DNA from 2 places in the Mesorhizobium sp. M0051 genome. Region 1 is predicted to be linked to the other one. Evidence: predicted binding sites of a transcription regulator. Region 1 holds the regulator's gene; the other holds the start of a gene.
The links. Region 1 encodes LexA, which represses DNA repair genes until DNA is damaged. Its sites were predicted from a motif close to TGTTCNNNNTGTGTTCNG; they were not measured.

Region 1 (14,924 bases):
GCTGATCGGCAATGGCCGCCGCCGCACCTACAAGGAACTGTCCGACTGGACGAACAGGCTAGCCCACGCGCTGGTCGAGAACTACGGCGTCAAGCCGGGCAACCGGGTGCTGGTCCGCTCCGCCAACAACCCCGCCATGGTCGCCTGCTGGCTGGCCGCCACCAAGGTCGGCGCCGTGGTCGTCAACACCATGCCGATGCTGCGCGCCGGTGAGCTTGCCAAGATCGTCGACAAGGCGGAAATCACCATCGCGTTGTGTGACACCAGGCTGATGGACGAGATGACAGCCTGCGCCAAGGACAGCGCGTTCCTCAAACAGGTCATCGGCTTCGACGGCACCGCCAACCATGATGCTGAACTCGACCGTGCCGCTCTCGATAAGCCGGTGACGTTCACCGCCGTCGACACCGGCCGCGACGATGTCGCGCTGCTCGGCTTCACCTCGGGCACGACTGGCGTGCCGAAGGCGACGATGCATTTCCACCGCGACCTCCTGATCATCGCCGATGCGTACGCACGCGAAATCCTTCGGGTGACACCGGACGATATCTTTGTCGGCTCGCCGCCGCTGGCCTTCACCTTCGGCCTTGGCGGGCTCGCCATCTTCCCGCTCCGCTTCGGTGCGGCAGCGACACTGTTGGAACAGGCGACGCCGCCCAACATGATACACATCATCGAGACCTATAAGGCGACCGTCTCCTTCACCGCGCCGACCGCCTACCGCGCCATGCTGAAGGCCATGGATGAAGGGGCCGATCTGTCATCGCTGCGTGTCGCCGTTTCGGCTGGCGAAACCTTGCCCGCTCCGGTTTTCGAAGAGTGGACGCAAAAGACCGGCAAGCCTATCCTCGACGGCATCGGCGCCACCGAGATGCTGCACATCTTCATCTCCAACCGCTTTGACGACATGAAGCCGGCGTCGACCGGCAAGCCGGTGGGCGGCTACGAGGCGCGCATCGTCGACGAGGAGATGCGCGAGCTGCCGCGCGGCGCGACCGGCAGGCTGGCGGTGCGCGGACCGACCGGCTGCCGCTACATGGCCGATAACAGGCAGAAGGACTACGTCCGCGACGGCTGGAACCTCACCGGCGACACCTTCACGCAGGACGAAGACGGCTTCTTCCATTTCGCCGCGCGCTCCGACGACATGATCGTCAGCGCCGGCTACAACATTGCCGGACCCGAGGTCGAGGCGGCACTCCTGTCGCACCCGGATGTTGCCGAATGCGCGGTGATCGGCACGGAAGATGCCGAACGCGGCCAGATCGTCGAAGCGCACGTCGTGCTGGTGCAGGGCGTAGCGCCGGACGCATTGACGACCAAGCGCCTGCAGGACCACGTCAAGGCAACGATCGCGCCCTATAAATATCCGCGATCGGTGAAATTTATCGCCGCGCTGCCCAAGACCCAGACCGGCAAGATCCAGCGTTTTCGGCTGCGCACGGAGAAGATCAATTGAGCGAACCCTACGATCCGGCGTCCGAAGGCGCACAGATGTCGTTCAAGGAGAGCATGTCCTACAGCGACTATCTGCACCTGGAGAAAGTGCTGGAGGCCCAGACGCCGCTGTCTTCGGCGCATGACGAGATGCTGTTCATCATCCAGCACCAGACCTCCGAACTGTGGATGAAGCTCGCCCTGCACGAGATTGGCGCTGCGATCCGCTCGATCCGCGCCGATCGCCTCGAGCCAAGCTTCAAGATGCTGTCGCGCGTCGCCCGCATTTTCGAACAGCTCAACAACGCCTGGGATGTGCTGCGCACGATGACGCCCAGCGAATATACCGAGTTCCGCGATGCACTCGGCCAGTCCTCGGGTTTCCAGTCCTGGCAGTATCGCGCCATAGAGTTCATGGCCGGCAACCGCAACCTCGCCATGCTGGGCCCTCACAAGCACCGGCCGGACCTCAGCGGCAAGCTGGAGGCGATCCTGGCGGAGCCGTCGCTCTACGACGAAGCGCTGCTGCTTCTGGCGCGCAACGGATTCGACATCGGCACCGATGCCAGGCGCACGGATTGGCGTGAGACGCGAACCGAGAATGAAGAGGTTCTGGTCGCCTGGCAGACCATCTACCGCGACCCGCAGCGCTACTGGATGTTCTACGAACTGGCCGAGAAGCTGGTCGACTTCGAGGACTATTTCCGCCGCTGGCGCTTCAACCACGTCACCACGGTCGAGCGCATCATCGGCCTGAAACGCGGCACCGGCGGCACGTCGGGTGCTTCGTATCTCAAGAAGATGCTCGAGGTCGTGCTGTTTCCGGAGCTGTGGGCAGTCCGTACCCGGCTTTGACACAATCGAAATGAGAACAGGCACATCGAGGGCGCGCTTGCAGCGGAAAACCTTCGCGAACAACCGAGGACTGACTGACCATGAGTGGAATTCCTGATCTCGCTGCAATCGAAGCGATGGATGCCACGGATCCGCTCCGCGCCATGCGCGATCGTTTCATTCTGCCGGAGGGGGTGATCTATCTCGACGGCAATTCGCTTGGGGCAGCGTCGCATGCCGTTTTCGGCGAGCTGCAGCAGGCGGCCACCGAGGAATGGGCCAAGGATCTCATTCGGGCCTGGAATACAGCCGGATGGTTCGAGATGCCGATCGAACTTGGCGACCAGCTCGGACGCTTGATCGGGGCCGCAGCCGGACAGACTGTTGTCTGCGACACGACGTCGATCAACATCTACAAGGTGCTACATGCCGCGATGGAGATGCGGCCCGGCCGATCGGCGATCGTCGCCGAGGCTGACAGTTTTCCCACCGACCTCTACATCGCCGAAGGCGTTGCCTCGACCCGCGATGGGGTCCTTCTGCGCCTCGCGGGCGTCGACGCGCCAACCATCGAAGAGCTGATCGACGAAAGCGTCGCGGTGGTGCTGGTCAACCACGTCAATTACAAATCGGGTGAACTGCGCGACATGGCGGCGCTGACGCGCATAGCTCATGCGGCCGGAGTGCTGATCGTCTGGGATCTATGCCACACCGCTGGCGCTCTGCCAGTCGAGCTCGATCATGCAAAAGCCGATTTCGCTGTCGGCTGCACCTACAAGTACCTCAACGGCGGTCCAGGCGCGCCAGCCTTCATCTATGCCGCGCAACGCCACCACGGCGCGATCAGCCAGCCGCTCAGCGGCTGGTGGGGGCATGCACGGCCCTTTGCCTTCGAACGAGGCTATGTTGCCGGCACCGGTATCCGCCGCTTTCTGTGCGGCACGCAGCCGGTCCTGTCGATGCGGGCGCTCAAAGGTGCGCTCGCAATCTGGAACGACGTCGACGTGGCGGCATTGCGAAAGAAAAGCGTCGCGCTGACCGAACTGTTCATCCAGCTCGTCGAAGCGAAGTGCGGTGCCTATGGCCTCACGCTGGAGAGCACCCGCGACGCGACCAGGCGCGGCAGCCAGGTGTCGTTCGTTCACGATCATGGCTATCAAATCGTGCGGGCGCTGATCGAGCGCGGAGTGATCGGTGACTTCCGCGCGCCGTCAACCATCCGTTTCGGATTTACGCCGCTCTATGTCGGCTACAAGGACGTGTGGCTGGCGGTCGAGGTGCTGGAAGACATTCTGCGAACGGATGCATGGAAGGACCAGCGTTTCGCCGTCAAGGAGGCCGTGACCTGACGCAGTCGTCCCAACTGTTGTCGCATCGTTGCCTCTTGGTCGGATGATGGAGGGACGAATTTCCAGTGCACAAATCCGGTTGCCGCTGCTGGCCAACACTGGCATCAACAAATTAACCAAGGTTGGCATTTTGGCTTCGTTTCGTTCACGGCAGACGAACGCATGGAAGGCTGGAAATGCCCCGTCGCGGATCCATGGGCAGCTCATGCCAAAGCTTGGGCCAACGATGGGCGGCAGCCCATTAACCATAACAATTTCAATGCCGGAAAGCGCCTTGTGACGGCATGCCGTGATCACCCAAGCGCGCTGGCGCGCGCCAAATAATTTCAGCGGCCTTAACAGATTCATTAAACTTTAAACGGTTGCAGAACACAACTGGAACATATAGTGTTTGTTCTGGGTTTGTTTTCTGATTCTGGTTTTAGGTACCCTGGGGGCCGCCATGCTGACACGCAAGCAACACGAACTGCTGATGTTCATTCATGAACGCCTGAAGGAAAGCGGCATTCCGCCATCCTTCGACGAGATGAAGGAGGCGCTCGACCTTGCCTCCAAATCCGGGATTCATCGTTTGATCACGGCACTGGAAGAGCGCGGCTTCATTCGCCGGCTGCCCAACCGGGCGCGCGCGTTGGAAGTGCTGCGGCTGCCGGATTCGATCGCGCCCGGCCTCAACGCGGCGAAAAAGTTCTCGCCTAGCGTCATCCAGGGCAGTCTTGGTCAGGCCAGTCTCGGCCAGGGCGGCCTTGGCCGGCAGATCAAGCCGGCGTCTTCACGGATGCCTTCAGCCGGCAATGACGACGACGTGGTCTCCGCCGTGTCGATCCCTGTGATGGGGCGCATCGCCGCCGGTGTGCCGATCGATGCCATCCAGCACCAGACCCATTCGATCTCGGTGCCGCCGGACATGATCATGGGAGGCGAGCACTATGCGCTGGAGGTCAAGGGCGACTCGATGATCGAGGCCGGCATCTTCGACGGCGACACCGTCATCATCCGCAACGCCGATACGGCGAGCCCTGGCGAGATCATCGTGGCGCTGGTGGATGAAGAGGAAGCGACGCTGAAGCGGTTCCGCCGCAAGGGTGCCTCGATTGCTCTCGAAGCCGCCAATCCGGCCTATGAGACACGGATTTTCGGACCAGACCGGGTCAAGGTGCAGGGCAAGCTTGTCGGCCTGATCCGCCGTTACTGAGGCAGCTGCGGTTTAACGACGGGCTTGTCCGGTCTCTTGAAGGGCGGCAGGCCCCTCGCCTCACGCGAAAACTTGCGTTGCACGTGCCAAGGCCGGTAGGGCCTACCCACCGCAAAGCTGACCGTTGCCGGCGTGGTCGCCGACTGGCGATCGAAGAAGACGGCAGCACTGCCATTGCGAGCCAGTTGCCGTTTGGTGATGACGAGAACCAGCGGGTTGTGACAAGCGTCATAGGCCGTCGCGTCGTTGATGACGATCAGGTCGGCGAAGCCGCAGGCTTTCCAGGTGTCCTTTCGGTCCTCGACATAGGCAATGATAGCTCCGGACGGATGCCTGGCGAGACAAACGCCTGATGTGCAATAGAATGGCGCTCCCGGCGGCATTTCAGCCGCATCCTCGACGTCGAATTGCCCGTCGCCTTCGTCGAACACCTCCGGCGCGATAATGCTTTCGGATGTCAGCGCACGCTTCCAGTTGTCGACGGTGAATTCGTTCGGCCTGGCCCGGCTGACCGCGAGTTCGCCGCCGCCAATCGGCAGCGCCACCAGCCTCGCATCCTCCGAGACCAGCACGTCAGGTACGCGCGTATCCGAGACGGTCAACAGGCCGGCAAGCGCGAAGGGAAGCGCTGCGAGCCGCAACCATGTGGTCGCCATCGTCGCGATGACCAAGGCAATCGTCACCAGCACGACGGATTGCTGCGAAATCAAACCGATTGCGTCGACTGGCGAACGCTCGGAAATCCATCCGGACATCGCGATCATCACCGTCAGGCCTTTGCCCATCAGATAGAGGGCCGGCCAGTCCAACCCGAATGGCATCAGCAGCGCGCTGGCGACAGCCAGGAACATCACGACTGTTACGATAGGCATGATGGCCAGGTTGGCGAACAGGCTGAGCGGCGACACACGCTGAAAATGCCAGATGGCAAACAGCGCCGTGGCGCTGCCGGCGATGATGGAGGTCATGGCAAGGCCGCCTGCCGCCAGCAGGAATTTTCGCGTCAGGAAGCCGGGCAAGGATCGCTTTGGCGGCGGTGGCCTCGCCTTCCCCGCACGATGATCCGCCCAGCCGGCATAGGCACCGACCAGCGCGGCCGTCGCGGCAAACGACATTTGAAAACTCGGGCCGACCACTTCATGCGGCGACACCATGATGACCGCGATCGCCGAGATCGCCAGATTGCGCATCGTCAGTGCTGCCCGATCAAAAAGAACGGCAATCAGCATCACCGCCAGCATGATGAAACTGCGCTCGGCGGCAACGACGACGCCTGAGATGATAAGATAGGCGGCGATCGAGAACAGTGCGGCAGCCGCAGCATACTTCTTGACCGGGCGACGCGCGGAAAAATCCGGAAACAGGGCGAAGGCGCCACGCAGCAAACCCATGATGGTGCCAGCGACCAGCGCCATGTGCAGTCCGGAAATGGAGATGATGTGATAGATGCCGGTACGCCGCATCGCCTCGTTCACGTCATCGGGAATGCCGGCGCGAACGCCGACGATCAGCGCCGCGGCGATCTCGCCTTCGGCGCCACCGACGCTGCCCCTAATGTGATCGGCAATGGCTTCACGGGCTTTTTCGATCCCCGAGGAAAGCCGGGCCGCCAGCGGCATGCTATCGTCCTCGGTGACGACAAGTTTTGGATTGCCGAGAAAGAAACCGCTGCCGCCGATGCCGGCGAAATAGCTGTCGAAGGAGAAGTCGTAGCTGTCCGGCCGCACCGGCCCGGTCGGTGGCAACAGCTTGGCATACCCAGTGATCAGGGAACCGGCGGTCATGTCCGCCGGGATATTGCGTGCCGAAAGCCGCACCCGCTCCGGCGCATAGCGCAGTTTCGGCCTTGCAGTCGATGCCACGTCGATTGTCAGCCGGATGCGACCGCTCTCCATCCGTTCGAGCGAGACGACCCGGCCGGTCACTTGCGTCGAGATTTCCGAGCCCAGCATCTGCGTTCCGGCTCGCCATGTCTCGACCTTCGCGGCGAGCAGGCCGAGTGTACACAAAAGCGCCGCCATGAAGGACATATGGGTTTTCGGCCAGGAACGCGAGACCAGCGCACAGAGCCCCGCCAAGATGACAACTGCGACAGGCTTTGCGAAGTCCGGCTCCGCCACAAGCGAAAAATAGCCGATCGCCCCGCTTGCCAGGCAGACCGGCACCAGCAGGAAGGCCACGCCTCGGTCGAGTTCCAGGCCCGCCGCCATGGCCAGCTATTGCGCAGGCGCGGCGGTGATATCAGGCCAATCTGCCGGCGCAAGCGCACGATCCTGCTGGCTTCGGCAGTTGGAACAGGGGCGGAGACACCGGCTTGCAAAGGCGCCTTGTCGGGTGCCGGCACAAGGGGCGATGGCGGCGGCAATGAAGCTGGCAGTGGCGCTGCAAACAGGGACCGCTCGCTGACGCCAATGACAGCGTCCTCGTCCTGATCCGAGCCCCAGCCTCGTCCAGCCATCGGGTCTGCCCCTTGCGCCCTCGACACCCTATGCTACATGAACGCCGGGCGCGCGAAAGTCCGCGCACCGCACCCGCTTCAGATGGTTTCCGAGAGTTACATGTCCGACAAGGTCGTCACCCGTTTTGCTCCCTCGCCCACCGGCTACCTGCATATAGGCGGCGCGCGCACGGCGCTGTTCAACTGGCTGTATGCAAGGCACACCGGCGGCACGATGCTGCTGCGCATCGAAGATACCGATCGCGAACGCTCCAACGACGCGGCGACGGCTGCCATTCTCGACGGACTTTCCTGGCTCGGCCTGACCTGGGACGGCGAGCCGGTGTCGCAGTTCGAGCGCGCGCCGCGCCACCGCGAGGTGGCCGAGGAACTCGTGCGCCTGGGCAAGGCTTATTATTGCTATGCCACGCCGGCCGAACTGGAGGCGATGCGCGAGGCCGCCAGAGCCAAAGGCCTGCCGCCCCGCTATGATGGCCGCTGGCGCGACCGCGCCCCCTCAGAGGCGCCTGCAGGCGACAAGGGTGCCATCCGCATCAAGGCGCCGACCGAGGGCGAGACGATTGTCCATGACCGTGTCCAGGGCGAGGTACGCTTCCCCAACAAGGATCTCGACGATTTCATCATCCTGCGTTCGGACGGCAATCCGACCTACATGCATGCAGTCGTCGTCGACGATCATGACATGGGCGTCACCCATATCATCCGCGGCGACGATCATCTGACCAACGCCGCGCGCCAGACTGTGATCTACAACGCCATGGGCTGGGCCGTGCCCTCGATGTCGCACATCCCGTTGATCCACGGTGCCGATGGCGCCAAGCTGTCGAAGCGGCATGGCGCGCTCGGCGTCGAAGCCTATCGTGCCATGGGTTATCTGCCGGAGGCATTGCTGAACTACCTGGCGCGCTTGGGCTGGAGCCACGGCGACGACGAGATCATGTCGATCGACGATATGATCTCCTGGTTCGACATCGGTGACGTCAACAAAAGCGCGGCCCGATTCGACTTCGCCAAGCTGGAGGCGATCAACGGCGCGCATATGCGCCGCATGAGCGATGCCGAGCTGTTCGATATCTTCATCGCCACCCTGCCCTATCTCGAAGGCGGCCCGGCGATGGCCGCGCGCCTGAACGACAGCAACAAGGCGCAGCTGCTGGCCGCGTTGCCGGGCCTTAAGGAGCGAGCCAAGACGCTGGTCGAACTCGTCGATGGTGCTGCCTTCCTGTTTGCCACCCGGCCACTACCGATCGACGACAAGGCGGCCCTTCTGCTCAATGACGATGCCCGCAAGATCCTGCGCGGCGCTCACGAAGCTTTGAATGGGCTTACAAGTGATTGGACGGCCGCCTCGGCGGAGGCCGCGATCCGCGAGGTTGCCATGGCTGGTGGCCACAAGCTCGGCGCCGTGGCCCAACCTCTGCGCGCCGCTTTGACCGGCAAAAGCACCTCGCCGGGCGTGTTCGATGTGCTTGCCGTGCTCGGCCGCGAGGAAAGCCTGGCGCGCATAGAAGACCAAATCGATTAGGAGCAAACTGGCCCAAGAAGATTGGCATTGAAAGGCGGGTTTCGCAGTGCAACATTAGGCCTTGGCCCAATCTGGCACGCACCTCCTGAAATGCGGTGGCGAATACGCGCATTGCGGTGATCTCAACGTGTCGCTCTGCGGAATTTTTGCCTTTGCCGGCATGAGGAAACAAGAAGGAGTTTGCAATGACCGACGCTGCTAAAAAACTGGACTTGGGCGGCAAGGGCCAGGAGGCCACGGCAACGCTTGCATTCGCCGGCAAGACCCATGAATTCAAGGTGAGAAGCGGTTCTGTCGGGCCTGACGTCATCGACATCGCTTCGCTCTACACCACCACCGGGGCCTTCACCTACGATCCCGGCTTCACCTCGACCGCAAGCTGCGAATCCGAAATCACCTTCATCGACGGCGACGCCGGCATACTGCTGCATCGCGGCTACCCGATCGACCAGTTGGCCGAACACGGCGACTTCCTCGAGGTCTGCTATCTCCTGCTCTACGGTGAATTGCCGACCAAGGCGCAGAAGGACGATTTCGATTACCGCGTGACGCGCCACACCATGGTGCACGAACAGATGTCGCGCTTCTTCACCGGCTTCCGCCGCGACGCGCACCCGATGGCCGTGATGTGCGGCGTGGTCGGCGCGCTGTCGGCTTTCTATCACGATTCCACCGACATCTCCGACCCGTATCAGCGCATGGTGGCGTCGATGCGGCTAATCGCCAAGATGCCGACGATCGCCGCGATGGCCTACAAATACCACATCGGCCAGCCCTTCATTTACCCGAAGAACGAGCTGAATTTCGCCGCCAATTTCCTGCATATGTGCTTTGCCGTGCCATGCGAGGAATACAAGATCAACCCGGTGCTGGCGCGCGCCATGGAGCGCATCTTCATCCTGCATGCCGATCACGAGCAGAATGCCTCGACCTCGACCGTTCGGCTCGCCGGCTCTTCTGGCGCCAACCCGTTCGCGTGCATCGCCGCCGGCATTGCTTGCCTGTGGGGGCCGGCCCATGGCGGCGCCAATGAAGCGGCGCTCAACATGCTGGGCGAGATCGGCCATGTCGATAATATCCCGGAGTTCATCGCCCGCGCCAAGGACAAGAACGACCCGTTCCGGTTGATGGGCTTCGGCCACCGCGTCTACAAGAACTACGATCCGCGCGCCAAGATCATGCAGAAGACGGCGCACGAGGTTCTGGGCGAGCTCGGCATCAAGGACGATCCGCTGCTCGACATCGCTATGGAACTGGAGAAGATCGCGCTGACCGATCCCTATTTCATCGAGAAGAAGCTCTACCCGAATGTCGACTTCTATTCCGGAATCACGCTGAAGGCGCTGGGCTTCCCCACCACGATGTTCACCGTGCTGTTCGCGGTCGCCCGCACCGTAGGCTGGATCGCGCAGTGGAAAGAGATGATCGAGGATCCGCGCCAGAAGATCGGCCGCCCGCGCCAGCTCTACACCGGCGCGCCGGAGCGCGACTACGTGCCGATCGCCAAGCGGTGATGGGAGCGAATAGCGAATAGCCAGTAGCGAATAGGGACTTTTATATAGGGCATAGCGTTGGTTTCCCGCTAAACAACGCTAAGGGGGAACGAAGCTTGAACATCGTCATGCTGCCCGCTGTTTCGCGGACAGATTGAGAGCTTTCCGGCCGGCTGCTTTGGCTGCTCGATCCCAAAGGAAGTCGCCGGAGAAGGCAATATGCTCCCACCCGCTCGGCCGAATTCACATCCATGACCCAAACGAGCCATTCCGACAGGTAAGCTCGAATGTCTTGAATGTGGTAGAATACGATATTGGTCAACCGTCGCCGCATCAGCCATCAATGAACGCGCGGAAAATAGGGATTTGCTGAGTGCTGGTGAGGTCAGTTTCTTATCGGAACAACCAATGCTATGTTCCGCCGGGGCCAGGCCAACAATGGACCGCAAGCTTTCCGCGATTCTAGCCGCAGATGTAGTGGGCTATTCGTCTCTGATGGAGCGCGACGAGGCCGGTACATTCGAGCGCCTTCGTGCCGGACGCAAAGAGCTGTTCGAACCCGAAATCGCTCGCCACCACGGCCATATCTTCAAGCTGATGGGCGATGGGATGCTGGCCGAATTCGGCAGTGTCGTCGATGCCGTCGAATGTGCAGTGTCGCTGCAGCGCGGCCTGTCCGAGCGCAACGCCTCGCTTCCCGAGTCGGAACAGATCCTGGTGCGGATCGGTATCAACCTCGGCGAGGTGATCGTTGACGGCGACGACCGGTATGGCGATGGGGTCAACATCGCGGCCAGACTTCAGCAGTTAGCGGAACCGGGCGGCATCTGCGTCTCGGGAAAAGTGGCCAAGGAGGTCGAGAGGAAGCTAGCGTTCACATTTGCGTCAATGGGCGAACAGAGGGTTAAGAACATCACCGAACCAGTTCGGGCGTATCGCGTACTGCTTGATCCAGCGGCAGCGGGCAAGACCCTCCATGCTCGCCGCCAGCCGCGCGCCTGGCGTCTTCCAGTCACGGCGGGTGTTCTCGTCCTGGCTCTCGGCCTTGCAGTAGCATGGTGGCAGCCGTGGGAGAGGCCTGCACAGCTTGCCGTTCCGACCGTCAGCGAGGCAGCCGACACCCGGGCCTCGCTAGTCGTCCTGCCCTTCGACAATCTCAGCGACGACAAGGAACAAGAATATCTCGCCAACGGCTTCACCGAGGATCTGACGACCGCACTGGCGCGTGTGCCGGGTCTTTTCGTCTTCTCCCCCAACGCGGCCTCCGCTTACAAGGACAAGGACCCAAAGCCGGCGGAGATTGCGGCGGCATTGGGCGTCCGGTACCTGCTGAAAGGCTCGATTCGCCGCGTCGGCGACGACATGCGCATCAATGCGCAGCTGATCGATGGCTCGACTTCCAGACATCTCTGGGCGGAGCGTTTCGACGGCCGGTGGGCAGACGTATTCGCGCTGCAGGACAGCGTTGTCAGCAGCATCGCGGGTGCGCTCCAGCTCCGCCTGGTGAGCGGCGCGCCGGCTACCCGGGCCGGAGGCACCAGTAATCCCGAGGCCTATGAGGCCTATCTCAAGGGGATGGACATCTACAACCGTATCAACACGCCCGAGGAGTTTGCGCAGGCTGTGAAGTATTTCCAGCAAGCCGTGCAACTCGACCCCGATTTCGGCGCGGCGTACGCCCAGCTCGCCTGGGCCTACTGGGACGCGGATGTCGGTCGGGTCGTAGTAATGGGGCTTACGACCGACGTGGCCCAGGGCAAGATCTATGAAACCCTGGAAGCGGCGGCCAGGTATCCTTCGCCGGGCTACTATCAGCTCGTCGCCGAGTTGATGGTCCGCGAGCACGACTCGGACGACGCAGTTACCGTTCTTCTGAAGTCGGTGGCGCTAGATCCCAGCGATACTTGGAATTATCTCTCGCTGGCCAATGCTCTGAATTTCAACGGCAGGCCGAAGGAAGTGCTTAGCTATCTCGATGCGGCTGCGCGCGTCGACCCAAACTCGTGGATGGACTACAGGCGCTACCAAGCCGGACTGGCCGAGTTCGGCCAGGAGAAGTTTGAGGACGCGGTTCGCTCTATCGAGAAGATGGACCTTATATCGGCCGATCCACGGGCGAAATTTTATGCCCTGCAGGTCCTTATTTCGGCCTATGGGCATCTTGGGCGCACAGACCAGGCCGCGGCGGCTTTGGAAACGCTTAGGAAGGTTGTTGCGCAGAGAATGGAATGGGAGCCGAGCCAGTTGATGACCCAGGATTACATGGTGTTCAAGAATACAGCCGATATCGAACGCCTTTTGGCCGGGCTGACCAAGGCAGGTGTGCCAGAGCTGTCGGCATTGGCAAAGGCAGGCATGAATCCGAAGGACCGGCTCACAGGGGCGGAAATAAAGTCTCTCATGTTCGGGCACGAAACGCGCGGAAAATTGGTAATGCCCACGTTCCTGCCGATGCAGCGCACAACCTCGGTCGACGGCGCCGTCAGCGAGACCGTTGGCCAGAGGAGCCGCGTAGGAACCTCGTGGGTGCAAGGCGATTTCTTGTGCAACGCCTTTCCCATAGAACTGACAAGCTGTGGGGCGATTTTTCGCAATGTGTTCAGGACGCCAGGGCGCGACGACGAATACAAGGCCGTTTACCGCGGGGACCAGTTCGAGTTTTCGGTCGTCAAGTGAACTCCAAAATGCCGCAAAAGCCCGAAAGTCTGCTTGCGGATATACATGCGACCTTGTTCGCCATAACCGCAAATGACCGGAAGTGGCGCTGCTTGCTCGTTCCCACCGACGAGAGAAGGGCAACGTTCCACCCACAGAGAAGTTCAGCACACCATCCGGTTCGTGTTCGCGATTTGATCTCCCTTGGCGTTGTTTAGCGGGAAACCAACGCTATGCCCTCATATAGACCGAGGCGGTGAGAACGGCCTTCTTCCTATTCGCTATTCGCTCTCTTAATGTACCGCATCACGACCTGCGCAGCGATCTCTCCGGATGGCTTCTCGGTCGCCATGCGCCGCGTGATCTCGGCGAAGCCTTGCTTCTGCCAGGCCCGCATGCCGCTGTCGGCAAACAGCGCCTCCAATTGCCGAGCCAAATTGTTCGGCTTGACGTACTCATTGTAGAATTCAGGGATCAACGCTCGATCCGAGATCAGATTGGGCAGCAGTGCCGACCAGACCGAAACCATATACGGCGCGACGACGCGCGCGACAGGATCGAGCCGATAGCAGGAGATCATCGGCACACCGGCCAGCGCCAGTTCCAGGGACACCGTCCCGGACGCGATGAGTGCGGCATCGGCTTTGCCGAACGCTTGCCATTTGCGCTGCGGATCGATGATGATCTCAGGCTTTTCATCCCAACGGTTTACCGAGGATTTGACCAGGTCGGCGACATGCGGAACTGTCGGCAGCAACAGCCGCAGGCGGTGCCCGCGCGCGCGCAGCATCGACCCGGTTTCGCCAAACGGATCGAGCAGCCGACGCACCTCGCCGCGCCGCGAGCCGGGCAGAACGAGCAGCGTCTTCACGCGGTCCGCAGCAAGGTCGCGCGGCAGGTCCTGTGCCTTGGCCGCGCTGAGCACGCCCGCATCATGCATGAGGCGATGCCCGACATAGGTGCCCAGGGGGCCGCCCAGCCGCTCAAGCTCCTTCACCTCGAACGGCAGGATGCAGAGGATATGGTCGACATAGGGCTTCATCGCCGCCGCCCTGCCCGGCCGCCACGCCCAGACGCTCGGGCAGACATAGTGGATGATCGGGATCGATGGATTGGCCGCACGGACCTTTTTGGCGACGCGCAACGAAAAGTCCGGGCTGTCGATGGTGATGAGGCAATCAGGCTTCTCGTCCGCAACGCTCCTGGCCAGCTCGTTGATCCGCCGCATCAGCCGCGGCAGGTCGCGCAGGATGGCGCTGAAGCCCATGAGGGCGATCTCACCGGCATCGAATGGCGGGACCAGTCCCTGTGCCTGCAAATGGCGACCGCCGAGGCCGACGAGTCGCACGTCGCGCCCGGTAGCCTGCTTGAGCGAACGCACGATGTCGGCACCGAGCAGATCGCCGGACTCCTCGCCGGCAACGATTGCGATCTTCAATGCCCTGTCAACCATTGCGTGGCTCCGTCGCGGCAGGCAGACCAATGACGAACAGACCAAGCGCGTTGGCGCGCGCGATGGTTTCCGGGCCTTCGAGAACCAGCGAACGTCCCGCTTCCACGGCAATGCCGGCAAGCCCGGCCGCATGCACGGCTTCGACCGTTTGCGGGCCGATGGAGGGAAGATCCGCGCGCAGTTCCTGACCAGGCTTGGCGCACTTGACCAGGACACCGCGGGTCTTGCCGGCAATACGGCCGTGGCCACGCAGCAGCTTCGCACGGTCGAGCAGTCCTGCTGTTCCCTCGATACCTTCCAACGCGATGGTCCGGCCGCCGACGGCGATCGCCGCCTGGCCAATATCGAGCGCCCCTATGGCCTTTGCCGCCGCAAGGCCGGCCTCGATGTCGCGCCAGTCGGATTTCCTTGGCGAGGCTTTCGTCAGCACGCCTTCGGCAGCGACAAGGTTCGGCACGATCTCATGGGCGCCGACGACCTTTATTCCCCGCGCTTCGAGGCCTCGCGCCAAGACCTTCAGCAGGC
Region 2 (14,924 bases), on a different contig from region 1:
CCCCCGGTGTCGCGGCAAGCCCGGCGCGAACGTCAAACCCCTGATGGAAGAAGCGCGACAGGATGTCGTCCAGCATGGCGCGTTCGCCGCCGAACAGATGGGTGCAGCCGGTGACGTCGAGAAACAGGCCGTCCGCCCCGTCCAGCGCCACCAGCGGGGTGTAGCGGTCGCACCAGTCGGCAAGGCCTTCGAGCAGGCGGCGGTCGGCCTCCGGATCGGCCTCGACGATGTCGATCGACGGATGCATGGCGCGCGCATCGGCAATGCCCATGTCGCGCTTCAGGTGCAGCGCCTCAGCCCGCTCGTCGAGGGCCGAGATGCGTTGCGCGTTGCGGTCGCGATGGCTGATCACGAGCGGTGGGCGAGATGGCGGCAGGTGATCCGACGGCCGGGAACGCCAGGACCGCCCCAGACGCTGACGCAGGATCCGTTCCACTGCCAGATAGGGAAACCAGAGGGACAGGATTCTTTGCCCGGCCTCTCTCTTCGCCCCTTCTATCGTCGCCCGCTCTTTCGTCGCCCGCTTTTTCGTCGAATGCGCGTTCATCGGGGTTCCACTCCAGTGTGAATTGTCCAGGCAGGGCCGTGCGGCTCTTGCCGATGGTGAGGGTGAAGGCCGGGTGGCCGATCGAGCCGGCGAGCGGCCCGGCAATGGTGTCACGCGGCGTTGCCGGCGCCGCCGCGACGATGAGGCGGATGGGGGCCGCCGTCGGTTCGGGCTCTGCCGCCTGCCGCAGCAGGAACACCGGCCGGCCGGCACCTTGCGCCCGCGCATGCAGCCGGCGCGTCGCGGTCAGGTCCAGCCGCTGCGGATTGCCGCGAATTTCGAGGATGACGGCGGCGAGCGCCGTCATCCGGGCCGCCTCCTCGGCGACCCACAGCGCATCGACGAGTTTTGGCGCCTCGGAAAACAGCAATTGTTCCGGCTCGATGCCGAACGAGGCGTGAAGCCCCCTGGCATAGGGAAAGCCCGCCTCGCGGAAAATTTCCGATGTGCCGATCCACAGCACCGGCAGCCCTTGCGCCTGCTTGAGGATCAGGCTGGTGAGCGACAGGGCGAAGCCGGCGACGGCCCCGGCATCGCGGGTTTGCGTGCCATGGATTTCGCTCAGGGCTGCCTTCGGCAGGCCGCCACTCAGGGCAGCATCGAGACGCTCGACACCGGTGGGCAGGTACGCATCGGGCAAAGCCGCGGCAATGCCGCGCCGGACGATTGTGAGGTCGGTATTGGATGCGACATCCGTGTTGACGTCAGCATCAAGGGTCGCTGCGGCCGGCGCCTGCAGGCGCTCGGGCAGCGTTCCCTCGATTTTCGCGATCTGGCGGCGCAGGGCAAAAACAGTTTCCCGCGCCACGGCGGTCATCGCCATGACGGTCAGCTTCCACTCACAATTGTTCCTGTTATGTTCCCTATAGATTCCAGAGGGTGCCGGAAGAGTCAAGCGGAGTCATGGGGAATTTATTCCTCTCCACCTGATGGTGCAGGCGCATCAGCCCGTTCATTTGCCGATTCCGGTGCGAAAGCCTATATGCCCGGATCAAAGGACAAAGCATGGCCCGCATCTACAAGACCCGCACCTGGCACGACGAACTCTCGCCCTCCATGGACGAAATGGAGTTCCTCGCGCTGGAGGCCTATGCCCATCTGCCGGAGGATTTTCGCAAGCTGACCGGCGAGATCGTCATCCAGATCGCCGAGTTCCCGACCGACGAGATCATGGACGATCTGTCGCTGGAAACGCCCTTCGACCTGCTCGGCCTGTTCGAAGGACGCGGCATCGCCGAGCGCTGGAATCCGCAGACCGGCGAAGGCCCGAACCGCATCACGCTCTACCGCCGCGCCATCCTCGACTACTGGTCCGAGAACGAAGAGACGCTGGGCGACATCGTCACCCACGTGCTGATTCACGAGATCGGCCATCATTTTGGACTGTCCGATGACGACATGGAGAAGATCGAAGAGGCGGCCGAGTAACTGGTTCCTAGCCGCGTGAAATGTCCACTCCACTCAAGTCGATCCAGAACTCAGCGGCGGCAAAGGCTTCTAAGATTTCGCTTCAGAGAGGTTGGTCATCCGGCTGATGAAAAGATGCAGCGCCTTCCGCAGGGCGAGCGATGGCGGCTCGGACGGATGCCACTGCGAAAAATGACCATCAACCACCATTCGTGCCAAGCCATAGACAAATGCACGAGCGGCAAGAACCAGATGATCGAAGTCTGCGTTCGCAGCCAGCTTACCCTGTTGTTGTGCTTGGGTCAGCAGGTCGATCATCTTCCGGCGAATGGCCTCATTCTGTCCGCGAAGACTGTCCGACCCGTCGAAATCAATCAGCGTTCGGGAACTGATGACCTGGAAATGCGTGGGATTGGCGATCGCCCATTCCAGATAGCCTTGTCCGATTGCTTCGAAGGCCACGATGGGATCTGCGCTGTCGACTTCTGAAAGTGCATCGGCCACGGCCTCTGTCAGCCGGCTCATGGCCAGTTCGGCTACCGCGGTCAGCAGCGCTGTTTTCGATTGAAAATGCCGGAAGGGCGCGCCGGGGGAAACGCCGGCCCGCTTTGCGGCTTCGCGCACGCTCACATTGTCGGGGCCGCCTTCCTCGACAAGTTGAATTGCAGCATCGATCAGCGCGTCCCGCAAATTGCCATGGTGGTAGCTGGTGCGGCGAGGCGTCTTGGCTTTTGCCATCTCTTTTCCTTCGTTCCGTAGAGCTACTTCACGCGTCGTAGCACGATCCGCGATTAATGTAATCGGCGTTTACAACGCAGGCAAGAGCATGTAATCAGTGATTACAAATGGGATCGGAACAGGCCTGCGGTCTTCGCGGCTGCCGTTTTCCCTGAGGAGACGAACATGCTCGCCAGAACCGCCGAACCTCGCCGTCCGCAATCGCTCATTGCGCTTCAGAGGCCAGCCGAAGAACCCGAGCACGAGGAGAATTCCGCGACTGTCCAGTCGAGGGCGGCTGCGCCCAGCGCCAAGCTTTATCGGCTTGCCTCCGTCGCCGGGGTGGGAAGCGCGCTTATTCTTCTGGTCAACGCGGCCAAACGCAGCGCGCTCATCGCGACCACCGATCTGACGCAACTTCTCGCGCCAGTCGCCGAGATATTGGCGCTTGGTCTTGTCGTAGGCCTGTTTCTTGCGTTTGGCCGGCGCGCGGGCCTGTTCGGTACCATCGCGTTCGTTATCAACTTCGTTGCATTGGCAAGTTTGGTAGGTGTGGAAGTGGTGATCAATCTCGTATTTTCGAAACTTTCTCTGGCGACCATCATCGAGCTGCGCGCCGGTCCTCTCGGACTGGCTCTGGTCGTCAGTTCAGTTCTTTTTCTGCTCGGGACGCTCGCGTTTGTAACCTCTCTTGTCGTTGCAAGAGGCGTGCCGCGCATTCCACTCGCCCTCTATATCATTGGCGCGGTGCCTATCGCGCTCCGGGCGTTGGTGCCGGAGTTGGCGCTTGACCTGGGCTTGATGACGCTTGCGGCAGCGATCGCCTGGCTGGCCGGGTGGCTGTGGATGCGAGCGCCGATTACCAGTCGCTGAGCTTGGTGTCCGGCCCGTATTCCTGCCCGTCGATATCCTTGACCACTGCCTGGCCGCAGCACATCGTCTTGGCTTTCTTGTCGTAGGCATAGGTCGGCGAGCCGAACAGGTGCCAGCCCTTGTTCAGGGCGGCCGTCACCTTGTGGCAGAAGCTGGCATCGTCCGGGCCAGTCAGAAAGCGGTAGAGCTTCATTTTTCAGTCCTGTCGTGAGTACCACGGCCCGCAAGCCCGATATCATGCGCCGGTGGCGGCCGCCTTTGCCAGCAGTTTTTCGGCCTGCGCCAGGTGCAGCCGCTCGACCATCTTGCCGTTCAGCGCAATCACGCTTTTGCCGGCATTCTCGGCAAGGGCGAAGGTATCTTTGATCAGGCGCGCCTCCGCCACCGCTTCCTTGGACGGCGCGAAGGCGCGGTTCGCGGCTTCGATCTGGGCCGGATGGATGATGCTCTTGCCGTCGAATCCCATGGCCGCCGACTCCGTGCACTCACGGGCAAAAGCGTCGAGATCGCGAAAATCGTTGGAAACGCCGTCGATCATGTCGATGCCGCCGGCCCGCGCGGCCAGCACCATATGCATCAGCCATGGCACGAGGTAGCGCCGGTCCGGCGTCGCCAGCACGCCGGTGTCCTTGACCAGATCGTTCGTTCCGGCAACGAAACAAGCCAGCCGAGCGGCGGGATCGCGGCCAAGTTCGGCAATGGTGCCGATGTTGAGCATGGCCTTGGGCGTTTCGATCATGGCCCATAGTTTCACGCTGTCGGGGGCGAAGTTGTCATCGAGCACATCGCCGGCCTCGAGCAGGTCGCGCGGCGTATCGACCTTGGGCAGCAGAATGCCGTCGGGCTCGCAGCTTGCGGCGGCCAGCAGGTCGTCGGCGCCCCACTCGCTGGCCACCGCATTGATGCGCACGATCATCTCGCAACGCCTGTCGGCATGGCCGGCGAAAATCGCGGCCAATTTCCCGCGAGCGGCGATCTTGTCGGCTGGAGCGACTGCGTCCTCCAGGTCGATGATGATGGCGTCGCAGGACAGCTGCGCGATCTTGGCCAGCGCCCTGTCGTTGGAGGCCGGGATATAAAGCACCGAGCGGCGCGGGCGGTAGGTTTCCATGGGGGTCCGAGCTCCAGCGGCATCGCCGGTAGGTCTGCTTTCAGGAAGCCGCGAGCCGGTCTGGCCGAGATTGTGGCGCAAAGCTGTGCCTAAGGCGAGTGGAAAGGGCAGTCTGGAATATTGGGAGGGAAATCTCCAGAGACCGAAACCCAAGGCGGACACGACCTGGTTGTTGCCAGCTCTCGGTGATATCGATAACATATCGAAGTCGATCCGATTCTGAGAGGTGGTGATGAACGCGGCCGGACGCCAGACAAACCCCGTGACTGAGTGTCTGGCGCTTACCTCTGTCAGGCCGGCGTGGCCGGCCGGTAGAGAGCGCTGATGGCCAAGGCAGCCTCATCGAAACCGAGCGAGAGCTACGCTCCGACGATGGTCGACGTGGCGCTGCGGGCGGGTGTGTCGACCATGACGGTTTCGCGGGCCCTGAAGGAAGGCGGTCGCGTTTCCAAGGCGACGCGGGAAAAGATCATGGTCGCGGTCAACGACCTCGGCTATGTGCTTGACCAGTCGGCCGGCAGCCTTTCCTCGCGCAAGACTGGATTTGTTGCCGCGATGGTTCCGTCACTCAACAACTCCAACTTCGCCGACACGGCGCGCGGCATTACGGATGAACTGGAGAGCACGGGGCTCCAGCTTCTGCTCGGCTACACCGACTATACGGTCGAGAAGGAGGAAAAGCTGATCGAAGCGATGCTCCGCCGACGGCCGGAAGGCATCATCCTGACCGGCGGCGCTCACACGGATCGCGCCCGCCGCCTTTTGAAAAGCGCCGGCATTCCAGTAGTCGAAACCTGGGAGTTGCCGGTAAAGCCGATCGATCAAGTGGTTGGTTTCTCCAACGAGGAGGCGATGGGGCTTCTCGTCAAGACGCTCGCCAGGAAGGGTTACCGAAAATTCGGTTACATCGGTGGCACGACCTCGCGCGACACGCGCGGCAGCCAGCGGCGCGAAGGCTTTGTCAGAGCCATTGAGGAGCTCGGCCTGCCGACCGGGCGCCTCGTTTCCTTTGGCGTGCCGCCGATATCCATCGAGCAGGGCGGCCAGGCCGTCGTCAGCATGCTGGAGCGTTGGCCGGACACGCAAGCCGTACTCTGCGTTTCGGACCTTTCGGCCTTCGGCGCACTGATGGAATGCAAGCGCCGGGGCATGCGGATCCCGCAGGACATCGCCATTGCCGGCTTCGGCGACTACGAGGTAGCCGCCTTTTGCCATCCCGGCATCACCACCGTGAATGTCGACTGCTACGGGATCGGGCAACAGGCCGCTCGCAGATTGATCCAGGTGATCCGAGGCGACGAGAAACGACACGGCCAAGAAATCGTGCTCACCGGCTATCGCGTCGTCGAGCGCGAAAGCACCTGAGTTCCTGCATGGATTCAAACGCAGCGAAGGGCAGCCCAATAGCGATGTTTCGCGAGACCATCACCCTCACGCATGACGGTGCTTTGAAAGCCGTTGCAGCCGGAGCAGCGCGCGCCGTCACGATGGGCGTGCCGCAATGTCTCGTGGTTGTCGATGCGAGCGGCGAAGTCCTCGCCAGCCTGCGCATGGATGGCGCGCGGTTCCTCAGCATGCGTACGGCGCAGGCGAAGGCGCGCACCGCAGCGTCAATAAACGCCGCTACTGGCGGCATGGCGTTCGAAGCGGCGCTCTCAGCCGGTATCGCTTCGCAGGGCGGCGTGACCAATTTGCCTGGGGGCTTGCCGATCCGCTTCGGCGGACGCCTTGCGGGCGGCATCGGCGTCGGTTCGGGAACCGGCGAGCAGGATTTCGATGTGGCACACGCTGCGCTGGCGGCGGTTGGCGCCGACGTGATTTAAGGCGATGTGCCTCCAGCGCAACCGAAGGATCTTCAGAACGCGATCTGAACCTTCATGGATTTGTTTCGGTCACCGGCGATGTCGAAAGCCGCGACCGCCTCGTCGAGAGGATAGATGCCCGTCAGTAGCGGTTTGACGTCCACCCGGCGGCGATTGATCAGGTCGACGGCGAGCGCAAACTCCTCGTGGAAACGGAAAGTGCCCCGCATCTCGATCTCTTTCGCGACGATGAGGTTCTGCGGGATCGACAGATCGCCGCCGAGCCCGAGCTGCACGAGCACGCCGCGCGGCTTCAGGACATCAAGCCCAGCACGCACCGCGCGTTCATTGCCGGAGGCCTCGAACATCATGTCGAAACTACCCTTGTCGACATTGTAGGCGGCGAGCTTTTCGCTGTTTGTCGCGACGTTGATGGTGCGATCGGCGCCGATCTCCAGGGCCTTCGCCAGCACGCCCTCCATGACATCAGTGGCGACGATTTCGCGCGCACCGTGGGCTCGTGCGGCGAGGATGCAAAGCGCGCCGATCGGCCCGCAGCCGGTGACCAGAACCCGCTTGCCGAGCATCGAGCCGGCGCGGTTCATGGCATGCAGGGTAACCGCGAAGGGCTCCGCAAACGCGGCTTCGTTGACGGAGATGTGGTCGGCTATTCTGTGGCACTGCCACGCCTCGGCGACCAGGCGCTGGCGGAAGGCGCCCTGGATGTGCGGCATCGGCATGGCGCTGCCATAGAAGCGCATGTCGAGGCATTGGTTCTGCATGCCTTGCAGGCAGTAGCGACAGGCATTGCAGGGTCGGCTAGGCGAGATCGCGACGCGGTCGCCGATGGCCAGCGCGGAAACGCCACCGCCGATGGCCCTCACCGTGCCGGCGACCTCGTGGCCGAGGATCATCGGTTCGCGCAGGCGGATCGCGCCAAAACCGCCGTGATTGTAGTAATGCAGGTCCGAGCCGCAGATGCCGCCAGCTTCGATCGCAATCTCGACCTGGCCGGCGCCAGGGGAGCCCGGATCGGTCTCCTCGATCCGCAGGTCTTTTGCGGCGTGGATGACGATCGACTTCATGATGTGATCCTTTCTCAGACGACCGGTGTCAGCAAGGTCTGTCCGCCGAAATGGGCCGCGAGATTATCGCGAACGAGCTGACCCATGGCCTTGCGGGTCTCCACCGTGCCGCTGGCGTGGTGCGGTTGCAGCACGACGTTGGTAAGCTTCAGGAAGCGCTCGTCGATGGTTGGCTCGTTCCAGAACACGTCGAGCCCGGCACCCTTTATGGCACTGGATTCCAGGGCCGCGAGCAACGCGGTCTCGTCGATCGTGCTGCCGCGCGAAATGTTTATGACGATACCGTCTGCTCCGAGCGCTGCCAGGATCGACGCATTAATCATGTGTTTCGTGCTTTCGCCGCCGGCGAGCGTTACGATTAGAAATTCGCTATCGCTCGCCAGTTCGAGCAGATCGCCGACGAACGTATAGGGAAGATCGTCGCGCTTGCGGTTGTCGAAATAAGAAATCGTGCAGTCGAATGCAGCGGCGCGCTTCGCCACCGCCGCACCGACGCGGCCCATGCCGACAATGCCCAGCCTTTTTCCACAGACACGCGTGACCAGCCCCATATTGCCCTTGCGCCAGCTTCCATCGCGTACGTAGGCGTCGGCCTGCGGGATTTTTCGCGCCACGGCGAGCAGCAGCCCGATGCCGATATCGGCTACGTCCTCGGTTAGAACATCAGGTGTATTGGTGACACGAATGCCGTTCGCCCGGGCATAGGCAAGGTCGATGGCGTCGGTGCCCACGCCGTAGCAGGAAACGATTTCAAGCTGCGGCAGCTTCGCCATCAGCGCAGCACTTGCGCCAAGCTCGCCACGCGTAGCTATGGCGCGGATCGCGCCGGCGTGGCTTGAGAGCAGCGCGTCCTTGTCCTCGGACTGCCAAAGCTTGTGGACGCGATATTTCGCTTCAAGATCTCCCATGTCCCAATCCGGATAGGGACCTGTCATCAAAATGTCGGTCACGGCGTCATCTCCTGTGCATTTTTCCAATTGACTATGTTATCGATAACATTCATGTCAATAGGGACTGGCGGCAGGTAGGTTGGAAATCGCGGCCGCTTCAGGAAACATTGCTCAGGAGGAGCGTTTGGGCAGTTCGTTGTTTGATTTGACCGGCATGCGGGCGCTGGTCACAGGCTCGGGACAGGGGATCGGCCTGGCGCTGGCCGAGGGGTTGGCGCAGCACGGCGCCGAAATCGTGCTCAACGGGCGCAGCGCCGAAAAAATAAAAACGGCCGCGGATGCACTGACAGCGAAGGGACACAAGGTCCATAGCGCCGTCTTCGACGTCACCGATCATGCAGCGGTGGCGAACGGCGTCGCGGAGATCGAGGCGACGATCGGCGCCATCGATATCCTTATCAACAATGCCGGCATGCAGTTCCGAATGCCGCTCGAGGATTTCCCCGCTGACAAATGGGAGGAACTCTTGCGCACCAACATCTCCAGCGTGTTCTTCGTGGGACAAGCGGTGGCGCGGAACATGATCCCGCGGCGGCGCGGCAAGATCATCAACATCGCGTCGGTGCAAAGCGAACTGGCACGGACGAACATCGCGCCCTATACGGCCACGAAAGGCGCGGTGCGCAACCTGACGCGCGGCATGTGTGCCGATTGGGCGAAGCATGGCTTGCAGATCAATTCCATCGCGCCGGGTTACTTCAAGACGCCGCTCAACCAGGCGCTTGTCGACAATCCCGAATTTTCGGCGTGGCTGACTAACCGCACACCGGCTGGTCGCTGGGGCGACGTCGGCGAACTTGTCGGCGCGGCGGTGTTTCTGGCTGGACCGGCCTCATCCTTTGTCAATGGACACACGCTCTATGTCGACGGTGGCATCACGACCTGCCTTTGAACCCGCGCTCATCGTCGTGATGGGTGTCAGCGGCTGCGGCAAGACCAAAGTTGGCGTCGAGATCGCCGCACGGCTTGGCCTTGCCTTCGTTGAAGGCGATACGCTGCATCCGCGCAGCAATGTCGAAAAGATGTCGGCGGGCATACCGCTTGCAGACGGCGATCGCTGGCCTTGGCTGGATCTGGTCGGCGCAGCCTTGCGCCAGGCTCGTGAGGAGGGTCGCGGGCTAGTCGTCAGCTGTTCCGCGTTGAAGAAATCCTATCGCGACAGGCTTCGCGATGCGGCGGGCGAGTCGCTGTTTTTCGTATTCCTGGAGGGGTCGCGCTCGCTGCTGCAAGCCAGGCTCGCCGAGCGCCGCGGCCACTTCTTTCCACCGGCGCTGCTCGACAGCCAGTTCGCCACACTGGAGCATCCAGGCGACGAACCGCTGGTGGTCACAGTGGACATCGACGCGCCTGTCGACACGATTGCCGATAGAGTGTTGCAGGGCCTGGGTGCACTTGGGGTCGACCCTGCCAGGATGAAGGAAAGAGGCACGTTGAAATGACGCAACCAACAAAAGTCGCCGTTGTCGGCGCCGGCATCATGGGGTCAGCGATCGCCACCCGCCTGATCGAGACTGGGCTAGCCGTGACGGTGTTCGATCTGGACAAGGTCAAGGTTGCAGCGCTGACTGCAAAGGGTGCGGCTGCCGCCGCGTCGGTCGCCGAGGCAACGCGAGCGAACGACTTCGTCATTCTCAGTCTCAACCATGCCGATATCGTGCGTTCGGTGGTGTTCGGCGATGCCGGTGTCGCGACTGCGGCATCGCCCGACAAGCTGCTGATCGACATGTCGTCGATCGACCCGGCCGACACCGCTGAGATGGCTAGGAAGCTCTCTGCCGAGACCGGCATGAAATGGCTCGATTGTCCGCTTTCGGGCGGCGTTCCCGGCGCGCTGGCCGGCAGGCTGACCGTCATGGCGGGTGGCGAGACTGAAGACTTCGAACAGGCGCGCACGGTGATGCGGCACCTCTGCACCAACTACACTCTCATGGGCCCGAGTGGGGCAGGGCAGACGACCAAGCTGATCAACCAGCTGTTCTGCGCCGTACTGTTCCAGGCTGTCGCCGAAGCCGTGAAGCTTGCCGAAGCCGGCGGCGTAGACCCGAAGGCAATTCCCGCGGCACTCAAGGGCGGGCGGGCTGATTCCAGCATCATGCAGGAGTTCATGGCAAAATTCGCTGCCCGCGATTTTTCGCCGACCGGCCGCATCGACAATATGCTGAAGGATCTGGATTCGCTGCAGGCCTTCGCGCTGAAAACCAAGACGCCGATGCCGATGACCGGGCAGGTGGTCGAGATCCACCGCCTGCTCTGCGCGGCTGGACTGGGGCCAAGGGATTCGGCTGAGATGATGCGCCTGCTCGACGGCAAGACCAGCTAAGCGGCGAGCCCAGATTTGTCGCTTGACGCTCAGAAATGTTATCGATAACATCATTTGGCGATCTCGGGAGGAACGCTTTTGACTGAGGAAAAACTGATCGAGTTCAAGTCGATCACCAAGGAGTTCGGCGGCACCCGCGCGCTCTCTGACGTGTCGCTCGATCTGCACAAGGGCGAGATCCTGGCACTGCTTGGCGAGAATGGCGCCGGCAAGTCGACGCTGATCAAGACGCTCGCCGGTATCTACCGGCCGGATGGCGGCCAAATCCTGTTTCGCGGCGAGCCCTACCACCATCGCCCGCCGCGGCCGAACCAGCGCCAGTCCGTCGCCTTCATTCACCAGGATCTCGGTCTTATCGAATGGATGACGGTTGGAGAAAATGTCGGCCTCGCCCAAGGCTTTTCGCTTCGCTCTGGCCTGATCGACTGGCGATCGACCGAGGCGAGGGCACATGAGGCGCTGAAGCTCGTCGGCTGCGATTTCGACCCGACGACGCGGGTCCAGGATCTGACGCGCACCGAAAAATCGCTGGTCGCCATCGCTCGCGCCTTGGCTACCGAGGCCGATGTGCTGGTGCTCGACGAGCCGACCGCCAGCCTTCCCGCCGACGAGGTCGAGCGGCTGTTCGACGCCATCCGTCCGCTCAAGCAGCGCGGCGTCGGCATGATCTATGTCTCGCATCGCCTGGATGAAATTTTCCGCATCGCCGATCGCGTCGCCGTGCTGCGCGACGGCAGGCTGGTGGACGAGAAGAAGGTCGCCGACACAAAACCGGACGAACTGGTCGAGCTGATCGTCGGCCGTCCGGTCAGCCAGGTTTTCAGCAAGGCTCAAACGCAGGCCGGCGAGACGATCTGCGCCGTGCGCGACCTAGTCTGCGCCGGTGCCGGCCCGGTGTCTTTCGACGTGCGCAAGGGTGAGTTGCTCGGCCTGGTCGGCCTGCGCGGCGCCGGGCAGGAACTGGTTGGCCGGGCGCTGTTTGGCTGCCAGGCCTTTTCCGGCACGGTGACGATCCGCGGGGCTGTGCCGGACCTGTCCAGCCCGATCGCGGCGATGTCGTCCGGCATCGGCCTGATCGCGCGCGACAGGACCGAAGAGTCAATCGCTGGATCCTTGTCGATCCGCGAGAACAGTTTCCTCAATCCCGGCGCCGGCAAGCGCGGCCTGTTTTCCTTCCTCGCGCCTCATAAAGAGGCTGCGCTGGCGCAGGCGATTGGCGGGTCGGTCGGGCTGCGCCCCAACGACCCGAATCTGCCGATCGAGGCACTGTCAGGCGGCAACCAGCAGAAGGTGATTGTCGGCCGTTGGCTGCACACCGACCGAAAACTGCTGATCGCCGAAGACCCGACCGCCGGCGTCGATGTCGGCGCCAAGGCCGAGATCTACCGGCTGATCGGACGCGCGCTTGAAGCCGGCCTCGCCGTCGTCGTGGTGTCGACCGATTTCGAGGAGATCGCCCACATCTGCCATCGCGCTTTGGTGTTTTCGCGTGGGCAGATCGTTCGCGAACTCACTGGCAAAGACCTCACCACATCCGCCGTGATCACCGCGGCATCGGCTTCCGAAGCCGCCTGATCTTTCTGGGAGCGAACTCATGCAATCGATCGAATCCAGCGCACTCGAACCGACCCGCGGCGAGATGGCTGATATGTCCATGGGGCAGAAGGTCGTCCGGCTGCTGCCGGTCTACGGGCTGGTCATCCTGACGGTGTTGCTGATCCTGTTGTTTTCGATCCTGCTGCCGAACACGTTCCCGACGCTGCTTAACCTGCGCTCGATCGTCTCCGACAAGGCGATCATCGCGCTGTTGTCGCTGGCGGCGATGATCCCGATGGCATCGGGCCGAATTGACCTCACCGTCGGCTACGGAATTGTGCTGTGGCACATCCTGGCCATCAGCTTGCAGACTATGCTCGGCATTCCGTGGCCGCTGGCAGTGATGATCGTGCTGCTTCTCGGCGCCGCGACCGGCTTCCTCAACGGCCTGCTGGTCGAAGTCGCCCGCATCGACTCCTTCATCGCCACGCTCGGCACCGGCACCGTTCTCTATTCCTTGGCGCTTTGGCACACTGGCGGACGGCAGGTTGTCGGCGTGTTGCCCAACGGTTTCTACGCGCTCAACGGCACGATGGTGTTCGGGCTGCCGATCACCGGCCTCTACGTGCTTGGCATCGCCGTGGCACTGTGGATCATCCTCGAATATCTGCCGATCGGCCGCTATGTCTATGCCATCGGCGCCAATCCGAAGGCCGCGGCGCTGAACGGCATTCCGGTGCGTCGCTTCGTCATTGGTGCCTTCATCTCGTCGGGGTTCCTGACGGCGCTGACTGGCGTGCTGCTCGCCTCCAAGCTGCGCATTGGCCAAGCCAGCGTCGGGCTGGAATATCTGCTGCCGGCTCTCGTCGGCGCCTTTCTCGGCTCGACAACCATCAAGCCCGGGCGTGTCAATGTTTGGGGTACGATGACCGGCGTCGTCATCCTGGCCGTCGGCATTTCCGGCATCCAGCAGTTCGGCGGCTCGTTCTTCGTCGAGCCATTGTTCAACGGCGTCACGCTGCTCGTCGCCATAGGCATTGCCGGCTACGCCCAGCGCAAGCGCGGCGCCGCTCACAGGGCCAGGACCAAGACCGTAGTGCAGGCCTCGAAGTGACCAGCCGAACCCATCCGGGAATAATGGCATGAGCGACTGCGAGATTCTGGACGATCGCTTCCGAAAACTGACGATCGGGCATGCCAAGCTCGAACGGCTGTGGACCGGCAGCCGCTGGGCCGAGGGGCCGGTCTATGTTCCCGCGGCAAAGCATTTGCTGTGGTCGGACATCCCCAACGACCGGTTGTTGCGCTACGACGAAAGCGACGGCTCGGTCAGTGTCTTCGAAACCCCTTGCAACTACCAGAACGGCCATACACTCGACCGCGAAGGCCGCGTCGTTGCTTGCGAGCATGGCGGGCGCCGTATCTCCCGGCTCGAGCATGACGGGCGTTGGCAGACGCTTGTCGAAACCGTTGCAGGCAAGCGGTTCAATTCGCCCAATGACGTGGTGGTCAAATCCGATGGGACGATCTGGTTCACAGATCCGGTCTACGGCATCGAAAGCCACTACGAGGGCAAGATCGCCAGGGCGGAGATCGGCGGATCCCATGTCTACCGGTTCGACGAGCTTTCGGGTGAGGTGACGGCCGTTATCACCGATATGGTGCAGCCGAACGGCCTGGCTTTCTCGCCCGACGAGACGATCCTCTATGTCTCGGACAGCGGCGCCAGCCACGCGCCCGGCCTGCCGCGCGCAATCAAGGCCTATGACCTTGCCGCCGATGGCCGGTCGGCGCGTGCAGGCGATACCTTCGCCGAATGCGGGGCAGGCCTCTTCGATGGTTTTCGCGTCGATCGCGACGGCAACATCTGGGCCTCCAGCGCCGACTCGGTGCGCGTCCATGCACCGGACGGAACCCTGATCGGCCGTATCCTGGTTCCCGAGCTCGTTTCCAATGTCTGTTTCGGCGGTCCCAAGCGCAACCGTCTCTACATCACCGCGCAGACATCCCTCTACGCCATCTACGTCAACGCACATCCGGCCGGCGTTGGTCCGGTGGCGGGCGACATCAGCCGGTGACATGTCGCCAACTCCAATCGAAAGCCGAGTTTTGAAAGACCTATGCAATTTCTTGAAACCAAGGGAGGTACCAACATGCAACGCAGAACATTCCTGAAATCATCCGTCGCCTTGATGGCCATGACAATCGCTGCTCCTGTCCTTTTCGCCGGCCAGGCTCGGGCGGACGCGATGGCCGACGCCATGGCGGTCGTCCAGAAATATGCGCAGAAGGTCACTGCTTGGGATGGCCCGACCACCGGTCCGAAGGCGCAGCAAGGCAAGACGATCGTCGTGCTCGCCGGCGATCTCAAGAACGGCGGCATCTTGGGCGTCACCAACGGCGTCGAGGAAGCGGCCAAGGCGATCGGCTGGAAGGTCAAGGTGATTGACGGCGCCGGCTCGATCGGCGGCCGCACCGCTGCCTTCGGCCAGGCCATGGCGTTGAAGCCGAATGGCATCGTCATCAACGGTTTTGACGCGGTCGAGCAGGCGCCGGCGCTGGAACAGGCCAAGGCC

Region 2: NKJ90_RS26475 (ImuA family protein) is a predicted target of LexA. The motif match lies at 1,394-1,411, and genes of this name have one in related genera.

Annotation. Positions count from the first base shown of each region.
Region 1 covers NZ_JAMYUT010000010.1:99,227-114,150, reverse strand. Annotated here, with positions in the region: gene NKJ90_RS12915 (AMP-binding protein) at 1-1,459, shown strand, start outside; gene kynA (tryptophan 2,3-dioxygenase) at 1,456-2,292, shown strand; gene kynU (kynureninase) at 2,373-3,620, shown strand; gene lexA (transcriptional repressor LexA) at 4,063-4,815, shown strand; partial or broken gene NKJ90_RS12895 (ComEC/Rec2 family competence protein) at 4,809-7,273, opposite strand; gene gltX (glutamate--tRNA ligase) at 7,374-8,798, shown strand; gene gltA (citrate synthase) at 8,984-10,312, shown strand; gene NKJ90_RS12880 (adenylate/guanylate cyclase domain-containing protein) at 10,730-12,967, shown strand; gene lpxB (lipid-A-disaccharide synthase) at 13,221-14,399, opposite strand; gene NKJ90_RS12870 (LpxI family protein) at 14,392-14,924, opposite strand, start outside.
Region 2 covers NZ_JAMYUT010000031.1:24,566-39,489, forward strand. Annotated here, with positions in the region: gene NKJ90_RS26470 (DUF6504 family protein) at 1-352, opposite strand, end outside; gene NKJ90_RS26475 (ImuA family protein) at 294-1,370, opposite strand; gene NKJ90_RS26480 (metallopeptidase family protein) at 1,553-1,975, shown strand; gene NKJ90_RS26485 (TetR/AcrR family transcriptional regulator) at 2,045-2,692, opposite strand; gene NKJ90_RS26490 (hypothetical protein) at 2,858-3,544, shown strand; gene NKJ90_RS26495 (DUF1737 domain-containing protein) at 3,531-3,737, opposite strand; gene NKJ90_RS26500 (HpcH/HpaI aldolase/citrate lyase family protein) at 3,780-4,655, opposite strand; gene NKJ90_RS26505 (LacI family DNA-binding transcriptional regulator) at 4,980-6,020, shown strand; gene NKJ90_RS26510 (GlcG/HbpS family heme-binding protein) at 6,029-6,478, shown strand; gene NKJ90_RS26515 (L-idonate 5-dehydrogenase) at 6,511-7,542, opposite strand; gene NKJ90_RS26520 (2-hydroxyacid dehydrogenase) at 7,557-8,477, opposite strand; gene NKJ90_RS26525 (SDR family oxidoreductase) at 8,647-9,384, shown strand; gene NKJ90_RS26530 (gluconokinase) at 9,353-9,931, shown strand; gene NKJ90_RS26535 (NAD(P)-dependent oxidoreductase) at 9,928-10,812, shown strand; gene NKJ90_RS26540 (sugar ABC transporter ATP-binding protein) at 10,891-12,387, shown strand; gene NKJ90_RS26545 (ABC transporter permease) at 12,407-13,462, shown strand; gene NKJ90_RS26550 (SMP-30/gluconolactonase/LRE family protein) at 13,491-14,426, shown strand; gene NKJ90_RS26555 (ABC transporter substrate-binding protein) at 14,502-14,924, shown strand, end outside.